2 regions of the Desulfitobacterium sp. THU1 genome follow, and region 1 is predicted to be linked to the other one. Evidence: riboswitches for the same ligand, from Rfam matches in the RefSeq annotation. Region 1 holds a riboswitch; the other holds the start of a gene.

Region 1 (5,447 bases):
TTGCCTGACACAATTCGAGAATGTGCTTAACGCCCCGCTCCGTAGGAGCATCCGGAAAGAGTGCCACTCCCTCTTCCTCTAAGGTAACCCCTTTCACCTCGACATAGATCTTTTTTCGGGCTGTTTCCAAATAAAAATCAAAGCGGGAGCTTTGGAATTTGCTTTCAGGTTTCATCAACCGTAGATCTTGGAAATATTCCTTGGCTCCTAACCATTCCTGAAATACTTTATTCGGTACTTGGCTGTCCATATTGATCAGCCTTTCCCCCTTGCGGACCCCGATGAGATCAAACTTGGTTTTCCTATGCTCATAGTCCGCTTCCTGTACATAGACTTCGACTCCCGGAAGTAATAATTCTTTACAGCGTCCCGTATTCTTCACATGGCAGACTTCTTCCCTGCCGTTAATTTCTACCCTGGCGATGAAGCGATTTGGGCGAGAAATAAATTTTCCGGCTCTGATATTTTTGTAATGCATAGTTCTCCTTGTCAGTGTTCAAAAAATTTCGACAACATCCAACCTTATACTACTATATTTAGAGGAAATCAGGTATAATGACCCTAACTTGTTTGCAAAAAGTTAGGAGGAATCATTTTGGCGGATATAGGCTTGGCAATCCGCATGATACGCAAAAATCAAAAACTTAGTTTGAAAGATATTGCGGAGAAAACAGAATTAACCATCAGTCATTTAAGCCAAATCGAACGCAATTTGGCCAGTCCCTCCTTGGTTACCTTAGAGAAAGTCGCCTTTGCTCTAGGATTTCCCATCTCGAGCTTTTTCGTTAACCCCAAATTCACCTCAGAATACATACCCGAAGAAGCCCAGCGGACCATTCTCTTAAATGCCGGCATAACCCTGCGTTTTCTTATCAACAATAGCGTTCAAAATAGCCATTTAGGTGCCTATATTGCCAAGATTACCGAGCTTGGTGAGGATATCACAATTCACCATGGCGATAAATTCATCTTAGTCCTTGAGGGAGAAATGCGCTTTCACGTAGCACAGAGGGAATTTTTCCTTAGTAAAGGCGATACGCTTTATTTTAATAGCCTAGTCCCCCATTGGATTAGTGAGAAGTCTGAAGGAACTCTTAAACTTTTTGTGGTAACAACACCACCTGAAGTTTTTTAATACCCTACCTATCTAAACCTGGGAGGCGATCATTCTTGATTGAAGTCGGTGAATCCATTCGCGCCATACGTAAAAGACGCAATCTCACAACCACTCAATTAGCACAGCAATTGGAGTTGAGCAATGGCTATATCAGCCTCATCGAGAGAGATATCGTTAGCCCTTCCTTAGCTACCCTCAAAAGAATCGCTCAAATATTGAATGTTCCCGTAGAATCCTTCTTTCTCGACCCTGACTCCGAAGTGGTGTATAGTCATTTGAAAATGGATGAGCAAAAATTCCTGCATTCCGAAAATAAAAATTGGCGCCTACTCATCAACCCATCGCCGAAGGATCGGATAGGAGCCTATTGTGTGGATATGTCCGATTTGGATAAAAAAGTATACTCACATGAGGGAGTCGAATTGCTCTATGTCTTAGAAGGAGAAAGTCCCATCAATGTGGGAAAAGAGGATTACCACCTTAAAGCAGGCGATGCTTTATATTTCGATGCCTCGATTCTCCATTGGGATGCCAAGGACGTTGAGCTCCCGCGCAAACTGATTGTCGTGGTGACTCCTCCAGCGGAATTTCATTTTAACTCCACCAACATTTCAAACTGAGCCCTCTGCCTTGGTCACAACAATCCGCTCCCGGTGGGTATAAATATTCATGCAGTTTCTGCGAGCAAAGCCGATGACGGTAAGTCCCAACTCCTCAGCCAAGCGCAGGGCGAGGTCCGTGGGTGCGGACACCCCAACTAGAATAGGACAGCCCATCTTCGCTGCTTTAATCACAATTTCTGAAGAGATACGGCCACTAAAAACGATTATCTTTTGCGAAAGATCGACCTCATCCAAAAAAGCCTGGCCGTATAATTTATCCAACACATTATGCCGTCCGATATCCTCAGCATAATAATCCATCTTACTTCCGGAAGCCAGGGCACCACCGTGGACTCCTCCCGTAAGACGAAAAAGTTCTGAGCCCTCTTCCAGCAGATTAATATACTCGCTCACTTTTTGAGCAGAGACTTTTAATCCACTCTCAACCTTCTGGGCAAGTCGGGCATCGTTAGCAAAGTAAAATGTGCTTTTGCCCTTGCCACAGCAGGAAGTGATATAGCGTTTAAGAAAGAGGTCCTCACTTAAAGTACGCTCTGTCTTAGTCTCCACCCAGACAAAACCTTGCTTCGGATCGAAAGTAATCTTTTTAATTTGGTCAGGTTGATTAATTATACCCTCAGAGCAGAGAAAGCCTACTGCCAATTCCTTCCCTTGGCTGGGGGTGCAGACCATGGTCGCGAATTCTTTCCCATTGATATAAATGGTGAGCGCCTTTTCCACTGCAATATGCACTTGGGCTTCACACTGATCTGTTCCCACTATCTTAACAACAAGAGTTTCGCTTAAATTCCCCTGTTCCATAAAAAGCCCCCTCAAGGATAGATAACGTTCTGATTATTCTAACATAAATAAATATAGAATAGAAGAAAAGTACTCAATTGCACCAAGTATCTACTATCAATTATCATAAAATTTAAAATTTGTTTAAAATCCTGCTAACTCCTTGTTGAGAGAAAAATTTGCACTTATAATTAAGATATATATCATGCACGAAGCAGAAAACTGAAAATAAAGATCGACAATGGCAAACTTGGTGAAAACCAAGGACGCAAAGCTATGGGTCTTCCAGGAAACCCCTGATGATCGCCAAGCTACCGAACTCTTAAACTTTGAAGATTGTCGCCAAATTGGCGACTTTTAATTTGAAAGGAAGATAAAATGCGCCAGCTAAGCACCCACCGACTTCAAGAAGGAGATATTCTGGGTCGAACTATATATGCCAATGATGGACGAGTTTTATTAGGAAAAGGAATGGCACTTTCTGACTCTTACATCAATCGTTTAAATAAGCTTGGCATAAACATCGTCTACATTGACGATGAATTAAGTAAAGATATTGTGATCGAAGATGTTATTTCCGAAGAGCATCGTCGCGAGGCCATGTCCTCCTTAGATAACGCAGTACAAGCTGTTAAGGTCGGCAAGGATTTCGATGGCTTTTCGGCCAAAAAGTCCATTGATAATATCATTCAGGATATCCTTTTCCAGAAAGATATCTTTATCGGTTTAACCGATATGCGCACCTATGATAATCATGTTTTTGCCCATTCTGTGAATGTCTGCGTTCTCTCAACAGTACTTGGGAAGGCCCTCCAGCTTGACCACGAAAGTCTGCAAGGACTGGCGATCGGCGCCTTGTTCCATGATATTGGCACGGTAAAGCTACCAAAAGAACTCCTTAAGAAGCGAACGCCCTTTACCCCAGAAGAAGCCGAGCTTTACAAAACTCACACCACCCATGGCTTTGATATCCTGCGCACCAAGCGGGAGTTGAATTTGCTCAGTGCCCATATCGCCTTCCAGCATCATGAACATTTTAATGGCGACGGCTATCCCCGAAAATTAGAGGGGGATTCCATCCATCAATGGGCCCAAATTGTCGGCATTGCGAACTTTTATGATAACCTAGTCAATGACGGCCCCGGCCATACCCATATCGCGCCTTATGAAGCTTGCGAGGTTTTGATGGGCAGTGCCGAAAAATTCTTCCCTAAGGATCTGATTATTACCTTTCTTAAGCATATCGCAGCCTACCCGACCGGTTGTACCGTAAAATTAAGCACCGGTGAAATCGGCATCGTTGTGGATCAGAATAAAAGCCTCCCTATGCGTCCCATCGTCAGGGTTGTACTGGCAGATGACGACTTCTCAAATGCTCAAGCTAAAGAATACAATCTGGTGGAAGAGCGCACCCTTTTTATTGAGTCCATTTTGGAGTAATGCAAAAACGACCTTATCCTACTGTTGCAGTAAGATAAGGTCGTCTTTCTTATGGTTGTTTACAGCTTCCAAACACGCAGAACATAGCCACCGCAGCCGCATTGATCGATGAATTGATACTTAATGCGATCGCCAAATTGTTGGTCTAATAGTTCAGTCAAATAGTCAACCGGATTGCCAAAGCTGGCCGGTGTCACAACGTTGACGTAATAGCCTACACCCGTATCGGCTACCGCCGTTAAGGCATCCTTAATGACAAGGTCGCGATCATTTGCATAATCATCATGTTCCAGTCCCACCGAATAATTCATGTTTTTCATCATTATCCCCATCCTTACGTGAGTCTCCACTGCGTGGACATTGGAAACAAGTTAACTCATTAACTTCATATAAGAATGATACCATGAATGACTTGGGAGAACTGTGCTTCAAATCATAGTTTGGGATTAAATCGCATAGTTTGGATTTATTTCGCTTTCTTCATTGCATTAATCGCACTGATCAAGGCTTTCACCGAAGAAGTAAAGATGTCCATGTGGATGCCGCAGCCCCAGTGTAGCGCGCCATCGGGACCGGTGATGCTGACATAGGAAACCGCCTGTGATTTGGAGCCTACCTCCAGAGCATGCTCTTTATAGCTAAGGTTGGAGTAGGATAACCCCAGTTGGGTTTGGAGGACATTGCTGATAGCGTCCAGACGGCCCTCTCCTTTTCCTGATAACTCCAGAGTTTCATTATCATAGCGGATGGTGACGGTGGTGTAGAAATCTTCCTGTCCATTGAACCGGAAATTCACCAACTCAACGGGATGGTCGATATTGACATATTCCTTGACGAAAATATCTTTGATCTCTGCGGGCATCAGCTCCTTATGCAGCTGATCTGAGACACTCTTCACCTTATAGCCGAAGTCCTCACGCATCTTAGCCGGTAAGTCAAAAGCGTAATGCTGTTCCAGTAAGAAGGCAATGCCCCCCTTACCGGACTGACTATTGATGCGGATGACATCTCCCTCATACTCCCGACCAATGTCTTGAGGGTCGATAAGCAGATAAGGCACGGTCCAGTTGTTGCAATCGCGCTCTTCCCGATATTTCATACCTTTGGTAATGGCATCTTGATGGGAACCAGAGAACGCTGCAAAAACCAGCTTGCCGCCGTAAGGTTGACGTTCGTGGACCTTCATCCCGGTTAGCTTTTCATAGCCCGCGGTAATATCCAGCATATTTTCAAAGTTTAAGCCGGGGTTCACCCCATGGGAAAACATGTTGAGGGCCAAGGTCACGATATCTACATTACCCGTACGCTCCCCATTCCCAAACAACGTCCCTTCGATGCGCTGACCGCCGGCTAGCAAGCCCAGCTCTGCATCAGCTACAGCCGTGCCTCGGTCATTATGGGGATGGAGGGAGAGAATCACATTATCCCGATACTTGAGATGATCACTCATATACTCGATTTGACTGGCATAAACGTGGGGCATGGAC
Region 2 (5,447 bases), on a different contig from region 1:
CTTGGAGCTGCTACAACGGCTTAAAAGGCGGTATCGCCAAACTTTCTGATATGAACATGTATTTAACTTTTATTATTTTAGGTTTTGTCGTAATTGTTGGACCAACAACCTTCATGTTCTCTTTATTTGCTGATAATATGGGTGCGCTCTTTGATAATTTCCTGCGCATGAGCTTATATACCGATCCCATTAGCAAATCAGGTTTCCCACAAGACTGGACAGTCTTCTACTGGGCATGGTGGCTGGCTTGGGCAGTATACGTTGGCCTTTTTGCAGCTCGGATTTCCAAAGGCCGTACGATTCGTTCCCTGATTGTTAACATGGTCTGTACCGCTACCGGAGGATGTATGTTATTCTATCTCGTTTTCGGTAGTTACCAAGTTGATGCAATCATGAACCATGGAGCACAAATTGCTGACATACTGGCCAATGAAGGCGGGCCAGCCGTAATTTCTTGGTTCCTCAACTCATTGCCTTTTGCTAAAGTTGTTATCCCTTTCTTTATCTTCGTAATGGCAATCTCCCAAGCGACAGGAGTAGACGCAGCTTCCTTTACCATGGCGAATATGGCTTGCTCTGAAGTAAAAGACGGCGTTGAACCTCCAAAATGGATTCGTCTTACCTGGGCAGGAGTACTCTTTGTAGCTACTGTGGCTCTACTCCTTGTTGGTGGGATGCAGGTCGTTCAGTTATCTTCAGTCTTAACGGCTGTTCCCGTGTTATTCCTGATGGTTATTCTTGCTGTTTCTACAGTGAAGTGGTTACGTGAGGATTTTGGGTATGATAAAGCTCTCACAACTACCAAGTTTGATAACGAGAACTTAGAGTCGATCCCTGTCAAAGTGGACGGGACTTCAAACACAACCAACATGTAATGATGTACCTTCTCCCTTGCTAGTGAACAATAATGCGTTCACTAGCAAGGAGATAGAAGGGAAGCTTTGTTAGAGAAAAAAATTCCCCCCTTTTTAAAGTGGAGGATTTTTATAACTTAATTGTAATGCAGAAGAGGAGATGAGTATTTTGAAAAGAACAGCACTAACCAACAAGTTAGTTGTATTAGGTGTTGATGGAATGGATCCAAGAATTAGCAAAAAGTTCTTGGCTGAGGGGAAAATGCCTAATCTACAAAAATTTATTGAACGTGGGTCAGCTAGAGAAGATTTGCATCTACTCGGAGCAATCCCGACTATTACCCCACCCTGCTGGACAACCTTGGCTACCGGTGCGTATCCTGGAACCCATGGCATCACTTGCTATTGGAGACAATCACCAGAAAGTCTCGATGCGGTAGTTTACAATATGGATTCTCGTAATTGTACCGCAGAACAAATTTGGAATATTACTTCTGAGGCCGGTCTCAAGACTCTTGTATGGCACTGGCCCGGGAGCTCTTGGCCTCCGACCTCACATAGTGAGAATCTTAGCGTAGTCGATGGTACACAGCCAGGTTCCGTCAACATGGGTGTTGCGCAACTTGACTGGGAAAAAGTTATCGTGGCATCACCTGAGATTCAAGAAGTACGCTATGCACCACGCGTGGATAAACCCGCAGGTGTAGGTTGTATCATTACCGATTTGGAAGATTCTTTAGACGCTGATGTTGATGACGAAATGATGGAACTTTGGTGGGGCGATACAGCTCGCCAAGGGGGAGAAATTCGCACCTATGTTATGGATGATGAAGATACAGAAGTTGTCATCGGCAGTAAGGTCGCCTATGATATTGTGAACTCTCCTCTTGTAGAAGCAAAAGGTTGGGCTAATGCTCCAGAGGGCGCTAAAGAATTTACGGTTTTAACTTCTGGTGGTGTTATGAGACGTCCTGCCTTAATTCTTAAAAATGAAGCGGGCGAATATGATCGGGTGGCTATTTATAAGAACAAGAAGGCAGAAGCGCCACTTGCTATTTTAGAACGAAATAAGATGGTAACTGGAATCATTGATGATGTGACTAAGAAAGAAGTGACAAAACCTGCTTGCCGTTCGATGAAGATCCTCGAACTTGATCCAGCGGGTAACAAAGTCAGACTTTGGATTAGTAACGCTCTTGATATCGAGAATGACCAATTGTGGCATCAGAAATCACTCTATAAAGATATCGTAGAAAATGTTGGAAACGTTCCACCGGTCAGCTTAATTGGCGGGGAAGATGCAGAATTAGTTGGTGAAATCTTTGAGCCATCTTGGGACCTTTACAACCAATGGCAAGCTGATTGTCTGAATTACTGCATCAAGGAACAAGGGTACGAAGTCGTTTTCTCACATCTTCACAATATCGATTGCGCAGGCCATCAGCTATGGCATCTTGGCAAGACTTTGCAACCCTGGGACTATACAGATGAAAAAACCTATCAAGGGTTCATTGAGCAGTTCTATATCCAAACCGACAAATATCTTGGCGAATTCCTGCACTTACTCGATGAAGATTTTACCGTCTTAATCTTAAGTGACCATGGCCTTATTGTAGGGGAAAACGTACCTCCAATCATCGGGGAATATGGTGGTCTCAATACAAAGGTCATGGAAGCACTAGGCTATACAGTTATGAAAAAAGATGAAAATGGCAATTCCATCAGAGAAGTTGATTGGGAAAAGACACGCGCCGTTCAAATCCGTAGTAATTACATCTACATTAACCTTAAGGGACGCGACAAAACAGGTATCGTCGATCCGAAAGATAAATACGATTTAGAAGAACAAATCATTTCGGATTTGTATAACTACAGAGATGATCGGACAGGTAAACGTGTGATCGGTATCTGCCTCCGCAACAAAGACGCCGTGTTAATCGGTGCTAATGGACCTGAATGTGGCGACATTTTCTTCTCAGTTGAAGAAGGCTACAACAGATTGCACGGAGATAGCATTTCCACCTCAGAAGGATACTTCGAAACCTCTGTTTCCCCGATATTTGTAGCAGCCGGTGCCGGAGTTAAGTCTGGGTTCACAACCGATCGGACGATTCGTCAAGTTGACGTTGCACCCTCTGTGTCAGTACTACTCGGCTTAAGGTATCCTGCACAATGTGAAGGGGCACCCATTTATCAGATCTTTTCGGAAGAAGTTTAACAAATAAATAGGTTAACTAATAATGAAGTATTTGGCAAAGCGCTCGAAAGAGCGTGACGCAAAGCTATAGGGTCTAAATTCATTTATGAACATGACAGCCTGGTTGCTATAAGTAGCTTAAAAAGTAGCCGAATTCCGGCTACTTTTTCTGTTTTTTTAGAAAACGCAATTTTAATTATCTCATCTCCATTTATGAAACAAAGTGACTTATGAGCGGCCAGACAAAATCTTCGTTTATGGTTGGAGCCGTAAAATTGCTGGAAGTTTGACCTAATTCTAAGACGGAAGGGGATTGCTGGATGAAATTTAAGAGTATTCAAACTCAATTTTTGGTGATTTCGGTCGTAATCATTTTAATTGCCTTAGCAACTGTCGGCGGCATCTCAAGTTATAAGATCACTCAGCAAGCGAGAACGGATTATTTTAACAACTCTAGTGAGCAAATGAAAGTGGCAGAGAATTCGATTGGAATTTTTTACGATCAGATTGATAAGAACATCAACATGATGGCTACCAATCCGTTGGTTATGGAAGCTGCAAACAGCGGTATTACATCCTATGTTAATACCACTGAAGAGATCCCGATGACCCCCTCTAAGAATGGAGGAGTCGAGCAAGAAATATACGAGATGTTTGATCACTATGCCTCAAGCCATCCGGGCACAATGTATGTATATTTTGGCACTGAAAATGGTGCATACCTCCAATGGCCGGAAACCAACGTACCAAGCATGAATTTCTTTCCACCTGAGAAGGGCTGGTATACCTCGGGCAAAAGCGGAAATGGCTCCATTGTGAGGACGGCGCCATACATTGACGGTATCTCTAAAACGATGATAACGAGTAATGTAAGATCCTTTGTGGATAAGAATGGAAAATTGGTGGGTACGATCGGAATCGATGTGGAGCAGTCCGTGATCAGTGATATGTTGAACTCCATGAAAACCGGCGAGACTGGTTTTTCGATGATTGTCCACAAGACAGGAATCGTGTTAGCAGATGGGAATAACCCAGAGAATAATTTTAAAAAACTAGAAGAAATCAATATGACAGGCATAGAGAAACTAATATCGGAGGATTTAGTTCCCTTTGAAGTAACCATAGAGGGAGAGAAATACATAGTTAATCCTCATCAAGTTTCAGGAACCGACTGGATTTTAGCCTCCTTCATTTCTGATAATGAGTTAACCGAGGGCGCAAGGAGCATATCCCTTATGGTCCTAATTGTTTCAGCCATCATGCTATTATTAACAATTCTCTTGATCACAATATCGACAAAGAAAATAACGACTCCTATCATTAAATCTACGCAGTATTTGGAGGTTATCGCTGGCGGGGACTTCTCACAAGAGGTTGATCCTAGATTCCTAGCTAGAAAAGATGAAGTAGGATCAATTGCGAACGCTATCAATGACATGAAAAACTCAATAAAGAAATTGGTTAATAGTATTAAGCATGAATCTTTGGAGATCGAGGAAAAAGTAAATGATGTCATGAATAACGTAATAGTTTTAAGCACGAGTCTAGAAGAAATTTCAGCTACAACTGAAGAAGTAGCTGCTAGTATGGAAGAAACTTCTGCTGCATCTGAAGAAATGTCTGCTACGACTCAAGAAATCGAAAAAGCGGTTCAGTTAATCGCTGAAAAATCTCAACAAGGAGCATCTTCGGCAAGGGAGATTACCATTAGAGCGGAAGACACAAAGAGAAATGTGACGGCTGCCCGCAAGAAAGCAACGGATATATTCATGGACACTCAAGAGAAACTGGAACAGGCGATTATTGAATCTAAAGTGGTCAGTCAAATCAATTTATTGTCAGAAGCCATTATGCAGATTACCGAACAAACCAATTTGCTTGCCTTAAATGCGGCTATTGAAGCGGCAAGGGCCGGGGAGGCAGGGAGAGGATTCTCAGTTGTTTCGGATGAAATAAGAAAGCTAGCCGAACAATCAAGAGGAGCTGTAATGCAGATACAGGAGGTTACCACAAAGGTAACAGCCGCAGTGGATAATCTCTCGCAGAGTTCTAACAGTTTATTGACCTTTGTGTCTGTTGATGTAAATAATGATTATGACGTTATGTTAGAAGTGGCAGACAAATACAGTGAAGATGCGATTTTCGTTGATAAGCTCGTCAGCGACTTTGACGACACGTCTGAACAACTTCTGGTATCTATTCAAAACCTAACTTATGCAATCAATGGGGTAGCTCAAGCGGCCAATGAAGGAGCAAGTGGAACCTCAGATATCGCAAATCGAGCAACTGAGGTCAATCTCAAAGCTAACGAGGTTAAAGAGCAGACTCTGAAGACAAGAGATAGTGCGAATAGGTTAGAAGCGGAAATTACGAGATTCAAAGTGTGATTTAGTAAC

What was found. Region 1 has a riboswitch for cyclic di-GMP ahead of AAC978_RS10520 (HD-GYP domain-containing protein). Riboswitches for the same ligand answer to the same signal wherever they lie in the genome.
Region 2: linked by a shared signal. The riboswitch ahead of AAC978_RS04030 (methyl-accepting chemotaxis protein) and the one ahead of AAC978_RS10520 (HD-GYP domain-containing protein) in region 1 are both predicted to bind cyclic di-GMP.

What each region holds. Positions count from the first base shown of each region.
Region 1 is NZ_JBBWUA010000011.1:61,238-66,684, reverse strand. Features, by position in the region: gene sfsA (DNA/RNA nuclease SfsA) at 1-478, opposite strand, end outside; gene AAC978_RS10535 (cupin domain-containing protein) at 596-1,135, shown strand; gene AAC978_RS10530 (helix-turn-helix domain-containing protein) at 1,171-1,737, shown strand; gene fdhD (formate dehydrogenase accessory sulfurtransferase FdhD) at 1,729-2,541, opposite strand; cyclic di-GMP riboswitch class I at 2,754-2,839, shown strand; gene AAC978_RS10520 (HD-GYP domain-containing protein) at 2,899-3,960, shown strand; gene AAC978_RS10515 (CGCGG family putative rSAM-modified RiPP protein) at 4,020-4,283, opposite strand; gene AAC978_RS10510 (2-isopropylmalate synthase) at 4,427-5,447, opposite strand, start outside.
Region 2 is NZ_JBBWUA010000003.1:52,422-57,868, reverse strand. Features, by position in the region: gene AAC978_RS04040 (BCCT family transporter) at 1-875, shown strand, start outside; gene AAC978_RS04035 (alkaline phosphatase family protein) at 1,024-3,072, shown strand; cyclic di-GMP riboswitch class I at 3,096-3,183, shown strand; gene AAC978_RS04030 (methyl-accepting chemotaxis protein) at 3,372-5,438, shown strand.